DNA from 2 places in the Rheinheimera sp. KL1 genome. Region 2 is predicted to be linked to the other one. Evidence: predicted binding sites of a transcription regulator. Region 2 holds the regulator's gene; the other holds the start of a gene.
What was found. Region 2 encodes FNR, which switches genes on or off when oxygen is low (the NO sensors DNR and NnrR bind a similar motif). Its sites were predicted from a motif close to TTGATNTANATCAA; they were not measured.

Region 1: a site for FNR is predicted at 7,786-7,799, ahead of WH43_RS13800 (cytochrome-c peroxidase). Genes of this name have one in related genera too.

Annotation. Positions count from the first base shown of each region.
Region 1 covers NZ_LAMX01000025.1:36,375-45,258, reverse strand. Annotated here, with positions in the region: gene WH43_RS13835 (aldose epimerase family protein) at 38-1,033, opposite strand; gene katG (catalase/peroxidase HPI) at 2,485-4,671, opposite strand; gene WH43_RS13820 (rhodanese-like domain-containing protein) at 4,883-5,278, opposite strand; gene WH43_RS13815 (sulfite exporter TauE/SafE family protein) at 5,294-6,046, opposite strand; gene WH43_RS13810 (MBL fold metallo-hydrolase) at 6,088-6,954, opposite strand; gene WH43_RS13805 (peroxiredoxin) at 7,010-7,651, opposite strand; gene WH43_RS13800 (cytochrome-c peroxidase) at 7,860-8,858, shown strand.
Region 2 covers NZ_LAMX01000028.1:34,933-43,816, reverse strand. Annotated here, with positions in the region: gene WH43_RS16800 (DUF2987 domain-containing protein) at 1-173, shown strand, start outside; gene WH43_RS16795 (DTW domain-containing protein) at 179-730, shown strand; gene ttcA (tRNA 2-thiocytidine(32) synthetase TtcA) at 783-1,706, opposite strand; gene uspE (universal stress protein UspE) at 1,778-2,710, opposite strand; gene fnr (fumarate/nitrate reduction transcriptional regulator Fnr) at 2,808-3,554, opposite strand; gene WH43_RS16775 (sulfite exporter TauE/SafE family protein) at 3,556-4,242, opposite strand; gene ccoS (cbb3-type cytochrome oxidase assembly protein CcoS) at 4,239-4,427, opposite strand; gene WH43_RS16765 (heavy metal translocating P-type ATPase) at 4,424-6,814, opposite strand; gene WH43_RS16760 (FixH family protein) at 6,817-7,302, opposite strand; gene ccoP (cytochrome-c oxidase, cbb3-type subunit III) at 7,374-8,351, opposite strand; gene ccoO (cytochrome-c oxidase, cbb3-type subunit II) at 8,528-8,884, opposite strand, start outside.

The DNA of each region.
Region 1 (8,884 bases), on a different contig from region 2:
GCCGGCTAAAAATGTAAGAATCTGCTCTCTCGCTTTGTCAGGTCGATTTACCACCTTGAAATTTGCTGAATGCATAAACTATTTGATGTTGGTAAATTTGATCGTTGAGCAATAACGTCGAAGGGAAATTTTTTTGGTTAGGTGAATCAGGCCAATACTGAGCTTCCAGACATAGAGCCTGCCTCGGCCGGAAAGGCGCCGACAGAGCCTGACCTGCGTAAAATTGCAAACCCGGCATAGTGCTGCTCACAGTCAAACTGATATTACTTAAAGAAGAGCTTAAGGTCGCCATCTGCCGCAATTCATCCACCTGATTCTCAAAGATAAAACAATGATCAAATCCACCAGCTTGTATTAACTGAGGATCCGGTAGTGAGAGCTTATCGGCAATCAAGCTTGGTTGGCGAAAATCAAAAGCACTACCCGTAACTTCTCTTCTCTCACCAGTAGGGATCAAATCAGAAGTGACAGGCAAAAATTGTTCTGCGTGAATTTGTAACAGATGACGGCTAATATCCTGACTACCATCCAGGTTGAAATAGCAATGATTAGTTAAACTTACCAGAGTGCTACTCTGTGTCGTGGCACGAAAACTGATTTTTAGTTCGTGATCTGTCAGCCTGATGGTTTGCCACACGGATAAATCTCCGGGAAAGCCATTGTCACCATCCGGACTGTGCAATAACAACTCAACCTCATCAACCTGATGGTGCAGAACTTGCCAGCATTTGTGACTAAACCCATGCCCACCATGCAAACAGTGCTGGTCACCCGCAGTATCAAGTGCGACCAATCTGCCGTCCAAATATAGTCTGCCCTTGGCAATCCGGTTTGCATAGCGACCAATAGTCGCACCTAAATATCCATGATTCTGTTGATAATCAGCATAGTCAGCATGACGTAATGTAAGTTCCTGTCCTTCAAACTGGATAGAACTGATAGTTGCACCAAAAGGTAGTACCTCAATCCGTAATCCAGAATTACTTTGCAGCACCAAAGGGATAAATGCAGAAGCTGTGATAAATGAGGTCATGATCAAATTGGATAAAATGACTAATAACCAAACATATCCTATTTATCGTATAAATAAAACAAAAAATGAGCTGGAAATTAACGCTTCATTTCAGGACACACCTGAATGTACTGCTTTGCACTTGTGAAGAACGCTCTGCGGCTTTGCCACTCTGAGGAACCGAAGTGGCGAATCTAAAAAGCAGCTCAATACCGTAAAAATGAGATCGAGGCGTGACGGGAGGACCATACTTTAAGTTAGAGCAACCGACTGAACTGCTGTCGTCAGACCGCCGAATCAAAGGCATAAAAAAACCAGCTCAAGGCTGGTTGATTGGTTTACTAGGTCAGAAACCCAGCAAAATGGCGGAGCGGACGGGACTCGAACCCGCGACCCCCGGCGTGACAGGCCGTGACCACTTTCAATAGTGTCCATAACCTCAAAAGATGAAAGTGGTAACTAACTGTTTTTAAATGATGTCAGTACCCCAATGAGCCGGACATCAACCAAGATCTATTAACGCGGTGACCATGGACACAGGTGTCCAAAAAGCAGGCCGAGGGTCGGCGGTTGAAGTTGTTTGGTCTGGTTATGGTCTGAAATTTCAGACCATAATTTTAACACTTTGCAGAAAGTGAGGAGGGAACTTGAACAACTCTCTCATTGCGGTCTGAATATTCAGACTCAGCTCCACTTTCCCGATAACAATTCGGCGGTCAGAACAAAAACTATCTCTCACAGCCGCAGAACTTTATTTTCACTTCAGATAAAGAAAAGGTCTGTATTGATTAATTTTCGTCGATGTCGAATTCAAGCAGGTCTGACTATTCAGACCTTAATTTCTACACTTTTCGCCAATTTTTTCTGCCTATGACCATGCTTGACCAAGCTCAAAATGATACTGCCAGAACGAGCCTATTTTTTAAATGGTGGAAAAACTGTATTGCCGGAAGGTCTGAAAAGTAGGACCAACATTTTAAGCCCCCCAAAAGCATATCCTCTAAGAGGAATGCAGGCTGACTGTAGGTTAATCTACCTCTGCTTTCTTGCAAAAACGTATTACCGGACAGTCTGAAAATTAAGACTTTGCAGTGTTTCAAAGGCAGATAACCTGAGCATACATACTCTGTATTTTGAAATTCAGACACAGCTGTATTCAATTCCAAACATAACAAAAACTGGATGAGCAAAGACGATGTACATTAGCTAATCAACATACCCCTTTAGGATTGCCATAGGTATATCACTAACTGTGCCTCAGTAAACTATCGTAGCCATAAACACTGATAATATCTGGATTTCACCGCAAGAAATTGTTGATTACACAAAATCAAGCGCCAATTATTTCAACAAAAATAGCAGGTTGGTTCTCGAGTATATTTAGATAGTAGTTAGAAGGATTAAAAAAATGAGCTCATCCCGTATAAAGGATGAGCTCTCCGCTGTATTAAAAACTTAGCTTAAAAACCGACTTAGCAATCAAACCGGTCAGCATTCATGACCTTAGACCAAGCTTTTACAAAATCTTTCACAAACTTCTCTTTGTTATCGTCCTGAGCATAGACTTCAGCGTAGGAGCGCAGAATTGAGTTAGAACCAAACACCAGATCAACACGGGTTGCCGTCCATTTTACCTCGCCACTGCTGCGCTCAACGATGTTATAGCTGTTACGGCCTGTTGGCTGCCAGCTATAGTTCATGTCGGTCAGATTGACAAAAAAATCATTGGTTAGAGCACCTGGTCTGTCAGTAAAGACACCGTGTTTACTGCCTCCATAGTTGGTATCCAGTACACGCATACCACCAATCAGTGCTGTCATTTCCGGCGCGGTTAAACCCAATAATTGAGTTTTATCCAACATCATTTCTTCAGGCTGGACCACATAGTCTTTCTTAAGATAGTTACGGTAAGCGTCATGTAGTGGCTCTAGTACTTCAAACGACTCAACATCTGTTTGCTCCTGAGTCGCATCGCCTCGTCCGGGTAAAAACGGCACTGTGATGGTGACACCAGCAGCTTTTGCTGCCTGCTCAATAGCCGCAGAGCCACCGAGGACAATCAAATCAGCCAGACTAACTTTTTTGCTCAAGCCTGCCTGAATATCCTCTAAGGTTGACATTACTCTTTGTAAACGTGCCGGTTCATTGGCTTCCCAATCTTTTTGCGGCGCTAAGCGAATACGCGCGCCGTTGGCGCCACCACGGTAATCAGAACCACGGAAAGTACGGGCGCTATCCCAGGCGGTCGATACCAGTTCACTTACAGATAAGCCACTTGCCAGGATCTTCGATTTAAGATCAACAATTTCTGCATCTGTAAGTCTATAGTCAACAGCTGGGACCGGATCTTGCCAAATTAAATCTTCTTGCGGGACATCAGTACCTAAGTAACGACTTTTAGGGCCTAAATCACGATGGGTTAACTTAAACCAAGCACGAGCAAACACATCTTCAAAGTACGCCTGATCGTTATAAAAACGCTCTGAGATCTTACGGTACTCAGGATCCATTTTCATCGCCATGTCGGCATCGGTCATGATCGGATTGTAGCGGATGGACGGATCTTCTACGTCAACCGGTTTATCCTCTTCTTTAATATTAATAGGCTCCCACTGCCAGGCACCGGCTGGGCTCTTTTTCAGTTCCCAGTCATAGTTTAATAGCAGATAAAAGTAGCCGTTATCCCATTGAGTGGGATTCGTAGTCCAGGCACCTTCAATACCGCTGGTAACGGTATCACGGCCTATACCACGGGTTTTGTGATTATTCCAGCCCAAACCTTGCTCTTCGATGCCTGCCGCTTCAGGTTCTGGACCTAAATTCTCTGCACGACCATTACCATGACATTTACCTACAGTATGCCCACCCGCAGTCAGAGCAACAGTTTCCTCATCATTCATCGCCATACGGGCAAAAGTTACCCGGACATCATGTGCTGTTTTCAGAGGATCTGGCTTGCCATCAACGCCTTCCGGGTTCACATAAATCAATCCCATCATGACAGCAGCCAGCGGATTGTCTAAGTCTCGCTCACCAGAGTAGCGACTGCCTGCGCTGTCCGATTTGGCTAACCACTCTTTTTCACTGCCCCAGTAGGTGTCTTTTTCGGGATGCCATATATCCTGACGACCGCCCGCAAATCCGAAGGTTTTAAAGCCCATCGACTCATACGCCATATTACCGGCCAGAATAATTAAATCGGCCCAGGATAATTTGTTGCCGTATTTTTTCTTAATAGGCCAGAGTAAGCGACGGGCTTTATCCAGGTTGGCATTATCCGGCCAGCTGTTAATGGGCGCAAAACGTTGATTGCCTGTGCCACCACCGCCACGACCATCAGCTATACGGTAACTGCCTGCACTGTGCCAGGCCATGCGGATCATCAAACCACCATAATGCCCCCAATCGGCAGGCCACCAGCTCTGACTCTGTGTCATTAAGCTCTTTAAATCATGTTTGACCGCTTCTAAATCAAGTTTTTTAAATTCTTCGGCGTAATTAAAATCATCCCCCAGAGGGTTAGTCTTGGTGTCATGCTGATGCAGGATGTCTAAGTTCAACGCGTTGGGCCACCAATCCATCACAGATTTAGCAGCAGAAGTATTACCACCATGCACTACAGGGCATTTTCCGGCCGAACTATTCGTCGTATTGTCCATTGAAATCGTCCTTTTGTGTTGAAGAAAAAATGAAACTGATGTTTAAGATAGTAAAGTCTTATGAATAAACAACTCTCGTCTGTCAGAGAACAGGCTAAATTTGAGGCGTATCAAACTAATTATCTGCTGAGAAAAACTGTCATTAGCCTGCACCTAATGACAGTGAAAACTTTGAGCTGGCCTGCGCATCGTCGGCCAATTTGGATATGAATTAACGTTCGACTGGGTAACCTGCATCCAGCCAGGCTTGGAATCCGCCTGCCACAGAAAGGACTTGAGTGAAACCCATGTTTTTAAGCGCATCAGCAGCCAAGGCGGAGCGCGCACCCGAGCGACACATCAGATAAATTGGCTTAGCAGCCAACTGCTCAAGCGCAGTCATTGTATCGCAATTGGAACCAACACTCGGATGTTGGTGAATACGCATCTCCAGCACACCCCGAGGATAATTTACCGAGCGGTCGACATACCCCTGAATAAATTCATCAGGCTCACGCACATCAATGAGTATGGCATGATGATCCTGCAGGGCTGAGGCTAACTCCTGAACAGAAACTTCAACGATTCTGGCCTTAGCTTCATTCACTATTTGTTGCGAACTCTTCATACATCACCTCTTTCACTAATTTAAAACGGATTGAGTAAGAACCACAGTAGCCATAATAATCAGGAAGATTGAAAAGGCTTTTTGCAGTTTTTCTTTCGGTAATTTATGTCCTATCCAGACGCCAAAAAAACTACCAGCGACACCGCCAACCACCATAATTCCGATGACAGTCCAGTCGAAGGATAAGTTCTGTTCAGTCAAGACTTCGTAGTACTTAGCAAAACCCACCACAGATTTCAGTGCGATAATCAGTAAACTGGTGCCTATCGCCATGATCATAGGCACGCCACCAAGCAGGACTAGCGCAGGGACTATCAAAAAACCACCGCCTACACCGACAAAACCTGTGATGACCCCAACGACCAAGCCATCCAAAGCGACCTTTAAAAAGTTCACTTTGGTTGTGACTTCAGCATTTTTATTGCTGCGCCACATCATTACTGCTGCAACAACCATTAACAGAACGAACACAGACAACTGAATAACGCTGTCGACCAGAGTGCCCAGCCAGGCCCCACCATAAGTTCCGACCATGCCAGGAATACCAAATAGCAGCACATGAGGCCAGGACACTCTTTTATGCCAAATATTAGGAATACTGCCAAACAAGCTGATACCTGCAACGATGAGTAAAGAGGATGCAATCGCCAGATTCGCGGGCATATCAACTAAATACATCAGTACCGGAACCGTCAGGATGGAGCCACCTGAGCCGAAGATGCCAAGGCTTAATCCTATTAAAATTGCACCCAATATTGCGTGGACCATAATTTTTTCTCTTTGCCAGTTAACCTAAATGGATAGAACAGTTACAACATATTAATAGGTAGCTTTAAGTACACTTTGCCTTTCTCATCGGCAGGAGGCATATGTCCGGCACGGATGTTGACTTGTATTGAAGGTAAAATAAGCCGTGGCATCGCAAGGGTTGCATCCCGAGCTTCACGTTTCTCAACAAATTGTGCTTCTGTAACGCCGTCATGCACATGAATGTTGTGCTCACGTTGTTCACCTACAGTGGTCACATATTCATGTTCACGCCCCTTGGTTGGGTAATCGTGACAGACATAAATTTTTGTTTCTTCAGGCAAAGCCAGTAACTTGGTGATGGACTGGAACAAAGTCGAAGCACTGCCGCCTGGGAAATCGCAGCGCGAAGTTCCGACATCAGGCATAAATAAGGTATCGCCTACAAATGCTGCTTCTTCATTAATCAGGTAGGCCAGATCAGCAGGTGTATGACCCGGGGTGTGGATCACACGAATAGTCATAGCTCCCACTTGCACTACTTCGCCATCATGGAATAAACGATCAAATTGAGCGCCATTGGGTAAAAACTCTTTTTCAAGATTAAACACTTCTTTGAAAATTGTTTGTACCTGCTTGATATGGGCACCTATGCCAACTTTAGCTCCCAGATGCTCTCTGAAAAATGGCGCTGCGGATAAATGATCGGCATGGGCATGGGTCTCAAGCACCCAGTCCAGTTTCAGCTCATTTTGCTGAATATAAGCCAACATGAGTTCTGCACTTTGTGTCGAAGTGCGGCCTGATTTGTAATCAAAATCCAGCACAGGATCGATCACTACAGCATGCTTTGAAGCAATATCAGTGACGACGTAACTGAATGTCTCGCTATCTTTATCCAAAAATGCTTCTACATGAATATCACTCATCTTTTGCTCCTGAGGGAGCGCAAGCGCTCCCTTTTGTATTAACAAATAAACAGATTTACAGTGTTTTAGTGCAGTAGTACCAATCCACGTAGTTATGGCCCTGATCTTTGCGTACCGCTGCATCAGCCATTGTTGCTGGTGGAGGAACAATAACAGGTTCGCCTACATGCCAGTTTTCTGGAGTGGCGATCTTATTTGCATCACTGGTTTGCATGGCTTCAAGCATACGAACAAACTCGTCAATACTGCGACCGTTGCTCATAGGGTAATACACCATAGCTCTCATAATGCCATTTGGGTCAATGAAGAAGGTTGCACGGACTGCGGCAGTATCACTTGCACCTGGCTGGATCATGCCGTAAGACTTTGCCACTGCCATTGACAGATCAGCAATAATTGGGAATGGAATGGTGATACCAAAGTTTTGCTCGATACTACGAGCCCAGGCAATGTGAGAGTGCACACTGTCAATGGACAAACCCAACAGCTCACAATTTAATGCTGCAAATTTTTCCGCACGAGTCGCAAAACCGATAAATTCGGTGGTACACACAGGTGTGAAGTCCGCAGGGTGTGAAAACAGTACCAACCACTTACCTTTATAGTCAGCAAGCGATTTCATACCGTGCGTAGTCTTTGCAGTAAAGTCTGGAGCAGGTTGATTTAATTGTGGAAAAGTTACAGTTGATTCAGTCATCTCGAATACCTCAGTTGTTTGGTTGGGTCTAACTTTCGTATTCCAATTTAGTATAAGCATATAACAAAAGGAAATAAATAGATTAGATTGATCTAATTCAATAAATCGATGAATAAATCAAGCATTAGATTTTATTGATGTATATCAATACCCTAGATAGGACCTGGTCTATAGTTAAAGAGAGAAATAGAGATTGAGGTGACTCGTGATGAACAAAACTTTGCTGACATTTCTACTTGTTATCGCCAGCACAGACTGCGCTTTACAGGCTCAAGAGCCCAAAAATGAGCCGGTTCAGGTAATCCAACCTGCAAAAATAACCCAACCGGAAAAAGTTGAACTGGGTAAACAACTATTTTTTGACCCACGTTTATCCATGTCAGGTGTGATTTCATGTAACACTTGCCACAATCTGTCTTTTGGTGGAACAGATAACCTAAAAACTTCTGTTGGGCATAAATGGCGGCCTGGACCAGTTAATTCACCCACAGTGTTGAATTCAAGCTTAGCTATAGCTCAGTTTTGGGATGGCAGAGCGGCAAATCTTCAGGAACAAGCAGCAGGTCCTATACAAGCAGAGGTTGAAATGGCGATGCCACACACATTAGCTGTGGAAGTCATACAGTCAATACCAGGCTATGTTAGTCAGTTTAAGAACTTGTTTGGCAGCGATAAGGTGACTTTAGCTCAAATCACCGAAGCGATAGCGCTATTTGAAGAAACGTTGGTTACCCCAAATTCGCGCTTTGATCAGTGGCTGTTGGGTAAAGATAGCGCGATAACAGCACAAGAACTAGCTGGTTACCAGTTATTCAAAAGTAGTGGCTGCATAGGCTGCCATAATGGACCCGCATTGGGCGGTACGTCCTTCCAAAAAATGGGAGTTCTTGAACCCTATCTTTCTTCATCACCGGCAGAAGGTCGTTCAGCTGTTACAGGTAAAGACGCAGATCGTTTTAATTTCAAAGTTCCTACCTTGCGCAACGTTGAACTGACCTACCCCTATTTCTATGATGGCGAGGCTGAAACATTGTCTGAGGCTATTGCGATCATGGGGCGTTTGCAACTGGGTCGCCCTTACAACCAGCAAGAGCTTGATGATCTCGTTGCCTTTATGAAAACACTGACTGGGGATAGGCCTGATATAAAACTTCCTATTCTGCCTGCATCTGTCGATGCTACACACAGACCTGAGCCTTTTAAATGAGACGGAGTGTACATTCGTGAATATAT
Region 2 (8,884 bases):
TGCATTTTGCATCCGAAGTCGTGGCGCAAAGTTCAGATGCAGCCCTGAGTCAGCAGTTGCTGTGTGAGCAAAATCGCTGCCGGATCTTTTTACCAGCCTCTTTATCGGATAAAGCGACAATACAGTTTTCAAAAGTACCGGATCACGCGACGCCTTTACTGCAGCAGCCTTAAACTACGTGACCGTATTGGTGCTTTATCTGCTGACCCACAGCAGGGAGTTACAGAAAGATACCAACACCGGTATTTTGGTGTTGCAGGCGCTCTCAGCTTCACTAAAGATCAGGGTTGAGGTGATTGAATGGCAGCGCAAAGCACCAGATCAGCGATTGTTTGATTTATCAGCATCACGGCAACTGGGTTTGATTTATCCATTGTTAGCTGACACACCCCAAGCCTGTTATCTACTGCATCATGGTCAGTATCAGGCTCAAAATCCTGCGGCCCTTGCAGAGCTGGAAGCTCGTCAGAGCGAAGCGGTCAAACACTGGGTTTTGTTGGATGCCACCTGGCAGGAAGCGGCAAAAATGCTCAGACAAAGCCCTTATTTGCAGTCTTGTTACCGTCTTGCCATCAAACCTGATACGCCATCCTTATACAAACTACGACGTAATCAAAAAGCAGGGGCCTTGTGCACAGCAGAAGTGGTGATGGAGTTGCTACAGCAAACAGGATTTATTCATGAAAAAGAGCAGCTGATGCTGCTCTTTGATGAATTTAATAAGCGCTGACCCAGTCTGGTATTGGATTGGAATTTGCGCCGGGATGGGGCAAGCCCATTCCCTACGTCAGCTCAACAAACTGAACCGCGGTAGCGGCCGGTTCGTCTTCATCCAACAGCAAACCCACTGGTACTTTTGGCACATCAGGTTTATCAAAGGCCATATCACCTTCGACTGCTAAAGGACTATCTTTACTGATCCCTGCAAAATCAAACAGATTTTTATCAATCATATGAGAGGGCACAATATTCTGCATGGCCTGGAACATGGTTTCGATACGACCAGGAAAACGTTTATCCCAATCCTGTAGCATTTCTTTCACGACCTGACGCTGCAAACCGTCTTGTGAGCCACATAAGTTACAAGGGATGATCGGGAACTGGCGGGCAACAGAGTATTTTTCAATATCTTTTTCGCGGCAATAAGCCAAAGGACGAATTACAATATGCTCACCGTTGTCGCTGATGAGCTTGGCTGGCATCGACTTCATCTTACCGCCGTAAAACATGTTTAAAAACATAGTTTCAATCATGTCGTCGCGATGATGACCTAAGGCTATTTTAGTGGCGCCCAGCTCTTTTGCTGTGCGATATAAAATGCCACGGCGCAAGCGCGAGCACAAAGAGCAAGTCGTTTTGCCCTCAGGGATTTTGTCTTTGACAATAGAGTAGGTGTCTTCGGTGACGATCTGAAAATCCACACCAATACGACTTAAATAACCAGGCAGTACATCTGCAGGAAAACCGGGTTGTTTCTGATCAAGATTCACCGCCACTATGGAAAACTGAATAGGGGCAGATTGTTGTAAGTTCAGCAGAATATCCAGCAGGGTATAACTATCCTTACCGCCTGACAAACACACCATTACTTTGTCGCCATCTTCAATCATATTAAAGTCGGCGATAGCTTGGCCGACGCCACGACGCAGACGTTTGTGTAATTTATTCAGATTATATTGTGCTTTGGCTTCTGCTGCATGCGACATAAAACAACGACCCCAGATAAAAATGGCGCGTAGTATAACCAACTACACGCCAGCTTTGTAGCGTAAGGAGCTTATTGTTTTGCTAAAGGGCAGACAAAACCCGCCGGTTTGACCGCCAATACATCACAATCCAACCTGTCTATCACATGCTCAGCTGTATTACCAATGATGGCAGCAGATAAACCGGTGCGGCCTATAGTGCCTATCACTACCATCTCGGCATCCAGTTGTGCGGCTAGTGTAGGGATCACATCTTCAGGCATGCCTTCCTGCACATGAGTTTGAGCTGCAGGCAATTCAAATTCCATAGCCAGCTTTTGTACCGCTTCCAGATGATGAGTTTTCATCGTCTGACTGTATTCCTTCGGATTAAATTCAGGAATTTCAATAGCTATATTGACAGGGGTACCAGGGAAAGCGTTGACCAGTTGTACTTTACTATTGAGTAAAGCGGCGAGCTGTTTGGATTGCTGAATGATACGTTGATTCAGCGAGCTGTGATGGGTCTGTTCACTACCCGCATTGACTGCTGCGAGTATATTGCCATGTGCAGGCCATTCATGATCTTTAACCAGTAAAACAGGGCAAGGGCATTTACGCAAAATATGCCAGTCGGTAGGGGTGAAAATCATCGATTTGAGTACATCGTGATCATGTGTACCTTTAATCACTAAATCGTATTCTTTCTCCAGTACCGCTTGCACTATGGCTTCAAAGGGCCTGTTGTGCCAGACCACCTGAATATCTATCTTCAGACCTTGTTCTTTGTGTTCCGCAATCAGTTCGCTGATCCAAAGTTCTCTGTCGTTGATCACAGCCTGGCGCATAGACTCTCGTTCTTCGCCGGATAACATAGTGGTCATTTCGTAGGAAAAATCGTAAATCGATAGAAAAGCGGTTAGATGGCAATCTTGTAGTTTTGCCAGTTGAACAGCGCGCTTGAGGGCTTTCTGTTCAGCCACCGAAGGGTCCAGCACCACCAGTACTCTCGGATATAAGGTCATATCATGCTCCTGCTAAGCTAAGGCTTACCTTGTAAGTGTAGCCAAGGTAGCGAAGGTAGGCTGATAAGTCCTTGTGCTGGATCAAGGATTGGTTTGATCAGCGCGCTATAGCAGACCCACCAGCCAGTTTACTTAACGCCTCCGGATCGCTGATGCAAATCAGCTTACCATCGACCTGTATTAAATCGTCCTTATGGAATCGACCCAATAAACGGCTAATAGTTTCAACGGTCAGGCCTAAATAGTTACCTATTTCGCCACGCGTCATACTTAGACGGAACTCTTTTTTCGATAAACCGCGATTCGCAAAGCGTTGGGCCAGGTTGGTCAGAAAGGCAGCGAGTTTTTCTTCCGCGTTCTTCCGGTTTAACAACAGCAACATTTGTTGATCACCGCTGATGTCCTGACTCATCAGACGCATCATTTGTTGGCGTAATTTGGGCAATTGTCCCATCAGCTGATCCATCTGGCTGTAGGGAATTTCGCAAACCATAGCCGTCTCCAATGCCTGAGCAAAACTTGGATGTTGCTGCTCGCCTATCGCATCGAAACCTATCACATCACCAGGTAAATGAAAGCCTGTGATTTGCTCTTCACCGGATTCAGTTAAGGTAAAAGTCTTAAAAGACCCACTGCGTACCGCATACAAAGAGTGCAGGTGAGTACCAGCTTCAATTAAAAAGTCACCTTTGTGCAGAGGCTTTTTGCGTTCGATAATATCGTCAAGCGTATCCAGTTCGGCATTATTTAACGTAAAAGGCAGGCAGAGCTGGCTAAAACCACAGTGTTGGCAACTTAAATTTGAACCGGACATAACAGTATTCCTTTGTAACGACTTTCCCAGCTTAGAAAACTCGCGGCGCTATTGCAATAGCTATAGTATAAAGTGCATACAAAGCCAGTAATAGAGCAGCACTGACCCGAACCCACTGTTTATTTTTAAATCGACTCAGGCTCTGAGCGAAACGCCCGACCGCCAGCATAGCAGGCAAGGTACCCATACCAAAAGCAAACATCAATACCGCACCTTGTAAAGCGCTGCCACTGGCCAGACTCCAGCCTAAACTGCTGTACACTAGACCACAAGGTAAAAAGCCCCAGCTCAGACCGTAAGCCACGGCTTTTGCGCTGCTATCGAGCGGCAATAAGGATTTTGCGATAGGTTGGATCTGACGCCACACCAGTGCCCCCAGTTTTTCAAGCAGCGTCAGAGCGAACCACAAACGGGCAACATAAAGAGCCATTAGCAGCAGTAATACACCAGCCAACAGCTTTAGCCAGAACAAACTAATGCCAAGTTTTACCAGCACAGCCGCGCCAAATGCGCCTGTAAGCGCGCCCAGAAAGCTGTATGTTGTTAAACGGCCCAGACTTAACATCAGTTGTAACTTCAGCTGCTGCAAAAATGTTAGCTGAGGCATAGAGAGTTGTAATGCGCTGGCTATACCACCGCACATCACCAGACAATGACTGCTGCCTAAAAAACCTATACTCAGGGCTGCCAGCAGGTTAAGGACAAGTTCCTGACTCATTGCGGCGGTTGTTTATCCGTATCTGTTTTACTCTTGATAGTTTTCTTTTCATCGTCAAACAAAATACTCATACCTTCTTTGTTTAAATCATCAAACTGGCGGCTGCGCACTGCCCAGAAAAAGATGCCAAGGCCAATACAAACAAAAAGTATGGCAATGGGGATCAGCACATAAATAATACTCATGCTTTAAGTAACCTCAGTGAGTTTGATACCACCAGAATAGAGCTGAACGACATACCGATCACGGCGATGTAAGGGGAGACAAACCCCATCACCGCCAGAGGAATAATGACCAGATTATAGCCTACAGCCCACCACAGATTTTGTTTGACGATACGCTGCGCTAATACTGCACCTTCGATTAGCTCTTGTAGTGAATTCAGATTGTTATGCAGCAATACCACATCAGCCTGATTTTTCGACAAATCTGTGCCTGAATCTAGAGCTACAGAGACATGAGCGGCGTGAAAACAAGGACTGTCATTAATGCCATCTCCTAACATGAGCACCTTATCGCCTTGCGCCACAGCCTGACGGATATACTCAACTTTTTGCTCCGGACTACACCCTTTAAATACCCGATCAAATTGCAATTGCTGTTGAACATTCTCGACCTGAGCAGAAGAATCTCCTGTTAGCATGGATAAGTGTAATCCGCGTTGTTTTAACGTCTGAATCAATGCTGGTACTTCAGGACGTACCGCGTCTGATAGCTCAACAGAAAACACCAGGTGCTGATTAATGCTGCAGCATACTGCAGCTGTGGTTTCAGCTTGTGCACCACAAAATGCAGCGCTGCCCACTTTGACTTCTAAACTCTCTCCATGCTCCCGGATCCAAACTGCGGATAGGCCTGACCCGACATGAACTTGTACTTGTTCCACTTTAATTTTTGAATCCAGATAGCTTTCAAATGCATGAGCTATAGGGTGTTCTGAATACGCTTCAATACGGGCAATCAGAGCTAGCAGCGTATCCGGGTTGTATGCCTGGTCATGTAATTGAGTGCGCTGAATACTAAAACGCCCTTGTGTCAGACTGCCTGTCTTATCGAGGAAGACAGAATCGAGTTGTGGCAATATTTCCAGCACTTGCTGATTTTTGATCAGTATGCCTTTGCGGTTAAGACGTGCCAAAGCGCAAGTGATAGCTGTAGGAGTGGCTAAAGTTAAAGCACAAGGGCAGGTGGCGACCAACACAGATAACGTCACCCAAAACGCTCTGTCTTTGTCCAGCCAGAAATACCAGACCAAAAATGTTCCTAAAGCGATAATCAACAAGCGCTGAATAAAAAAACGTGCCAGTTGAGTGGTTTTTTCTACTATCTGTGGTTTTTGATTCAGCGTCTGCTGTTGCAGTTCGATGATCTGGCCTAAGCGTGAATGGGCGAGGGGCTGATGCACAGTGATCTTCATCACTCCATCGTGGTTAATACTGCCAGCCATGACGGCATCACCCGCTGCTTTGTTCACCGCTTTGTATTCGCCGGTGAGCATAGATTCGTCCACCGAGCTTTCGCCTGACAACACCACACCATCTGCCGCTATAGTTTCACCAGCCTGCACCAGTATCACTTGGCCAGCTTCCAGACGACGTGCTGAGGTAGGAACCAGTTCATCACCTTGCACCAGCCGTGCGGATACCGGCATAATTTTTAATAAGTTTCCTGTGGCTGCACGAGCCTGTGCTCTGGCGCGGAATTCAAAAAACTTACCCAGCTGCAGCAAAAACACAAACATACAGACGGATTCAAAATAGACTTCGCCAGTGTCAAACACAGTAGCGTAGGCAGAAGCGAGGAATGTATAGAACACGGCTAGAGTGACAGGTACGTCCATATTCAGCTCACGGCCTTTCACTGCTCGCCATGCACTTAAAGTAAAAGGTTTAGCACTATAAAACACGACCGGAGTGGTCAGGAACAAACTGATCCAGCGTAAATAACCTTCAAATTCAGGATCAATGCCGGTGTATTCACCAAAATACAGGCCAAAAGCCAGCATCATCACCTGCATACTCATAAAACCGGACACAGCCAGACGTTTTAAAAACCGTCGTAATTCCGCTTGCTGCACCGCTTCTTCCTGATCGGCCATAAATGGTGAGGCCTGATATCCTAACTTATTGATAATATTAAGTAGCTCACTGAGTTTGAGTCGTTGTATATCCCAACTTACCACACAGCGTGCTGTACTAGAGTTGACACTGACGTTATGAATAGCCGGATTTTTTTGCAGTTGTTTTTCAATCAACCAGGCGCAGGCGGCACAGCTGATACCGCTAATAGACAATTCAATCTGGGTCAGATTGTCTTTATGCTGAGTCAGATCAGACAACACTTCGGTGCTGTCATAACTCACCAGTTGTAACTGATCCGGCACCAATTGAGCTTTGCTGGCAGGGGCAGTACGAAATTTATAATAATCGCCAAGCCCTTGATCGATGATAGTTTCAGCGACTGCCAAGCAACCAGGGCAACAAAATAGTCGCTGTTGTTGCTCTATAACAAGGCTAAAGTTCGATCCAGCCGGTATGGCTTCATTGCAGTGAAAACAACCCGTATACGACACTGTTAATATCCCAGTTTAAATTCACCTTGTTGTGGCAGCATAGCGCTTGCCCGCAGTTTCCAATCCTTGTGCTCATCTGAGACGACCAGATTCCATTTGCCTTCCAGTGTTTTAGGCAAGGTTCCGACATAAAGATTTTCACCACTGCGCTCTGCAGTAATGACAAAGTCTTTAGCCGCTATCGTATTGTGGAAAAACTCCAACTGAAGGTGTTGCCCCAGCGTTTTGTTTTGCTCAAACCGAACTATGACCTGATTGGCAGCAATCAAGGTGCTGGCATGCAAATTCCGTAATTCTGCTTCACGGTATTTGGCTAAATTCATGTTGATGGCCCGGCCTTCTTTATAGTAATCATCGATCACCAAATCAGGATTATTTTGCTGCATGATGTAAATGGTATGGCCGCCTTTGATAAAGGAGACGATGGGGAAGGCGATCAATAACCAGGGCCACAGCTGTTTGTACCAGGGTTTTGTATCATGCAACATCAGGTATTCCTCTTTCAGATAGCAATAAGCCCCACAAAGCGGGGCTTATTGTAATGCATTCACAGCAAAGATTACTTAGAACTTTCTTCCGGACGAGATAAACGGTAGACATAAGCAGAGATAATATGGATTTTGTCTTCTCCTAAAATCTCCTTGAATGCTGGCATCTGACCATTACGGCCTTTATTCAGCGTTTCTTCTACCGCGCCGTGTGAACCACCGTATAACCAGGTGTTATCCGTCAGGTTAGGTGCGCCAAATGGCAGGTTATGGGCTAAGCTGCCCTTACCATCTGCACCGTGACAAGCAGCACACATGCCAAACTTCGCTTTACCAGCAGCTGCATCTTTGTCATTCACCTTACGACCTGACAAACTTAATACATAAGCAGTCATTTCTTTGACGCCTTGTTCACCCAGAGCATCACCCCAAGCTGGCATAGCGGCTTTACGGCCATACAGCAGGGTTTCTTTGATTTTGTCCGGCGTACCGCCATATAACCAGTCATCATCTGTCAGGTTAGGAAAACCACGCTGACCACGAGCATCTGAACCGTGGCATTGAGAGCAGTTCTGCAGGAATAAACGCTGACCTACTTTTAATGCGTCCGGATCGTAAGCTAAGTCCAGAATATCGCGGCTGGTGTACTTAGCAAACTCTTTGGCATAAGTTTCATTGGCCGCATCATATTCACGGTCCAATTGCACGTTTTTGCCGTCCAGTTTGTTTTGTTCTACCGCAGCTTTGGATTCAGCCAGGTTTTTAATACCCTGATTTGAACTGGTCCAGTTTAAAAAACCTTTGTAGTTACCTAAGCCAGGGTAGGCGGCAAAGTAATACACCGACCAAACAATGGTGGCGTAGAACATGTAAGTCCACCATTTTGGCAGAGGATTGTTAATTTCTTCAATGCCGTCAAACTCGTGACCAGTGGATTCGCCTTCTTTCACTCCAACATGGTTTTTTAAATTCCAGGTTAAAATGACGGCGCAAAATACGATACACGCTATTGTTAAGACACTGATCCAAGTGCTCCAAAAGCTACTCATGATCCGACTCCTGTTTCTGTTGTTGTTTTGGTTTTTGGTCGTCTGCGAAAGGCAAATTTGCCTGTTCTTCAAAGTCTGGCTTGCGTTTTAACACAAAAAGCCAGACTACAGACCAATAAAACCTACAAACACTAGCACGGTGAAAATACTGTGTAGGGTTGCAATATCCATCATAATTACTTCAGCGCTGTGCCAAGGGATTGCAGGTATGCAATTAACGCCTGCATCTCTGTTTTTCCTTTGACAGACTCTGTCGCTGCCGCGATTTCTTCAGCTGAATACATCAGACCGTCTTCATCGTTCGGCGACATTTTGCCTTTAGTTAACTTGTTAAAGATTTCCATCTTTTTCGGAGTTAACTCACCATCCAGCGTATTAGTCGCCAGCCATGGAAAACCTGGCATATTCGACTGAGGTACAACGTCACGTGGATTGATTAAATGCGCATAATGCCAGTCGTCACTATAACGACCGCCTACACGGGCTAAATCAGGACCAGTACGTTTTGAACCCCATAAAAATGGATGTTCCCA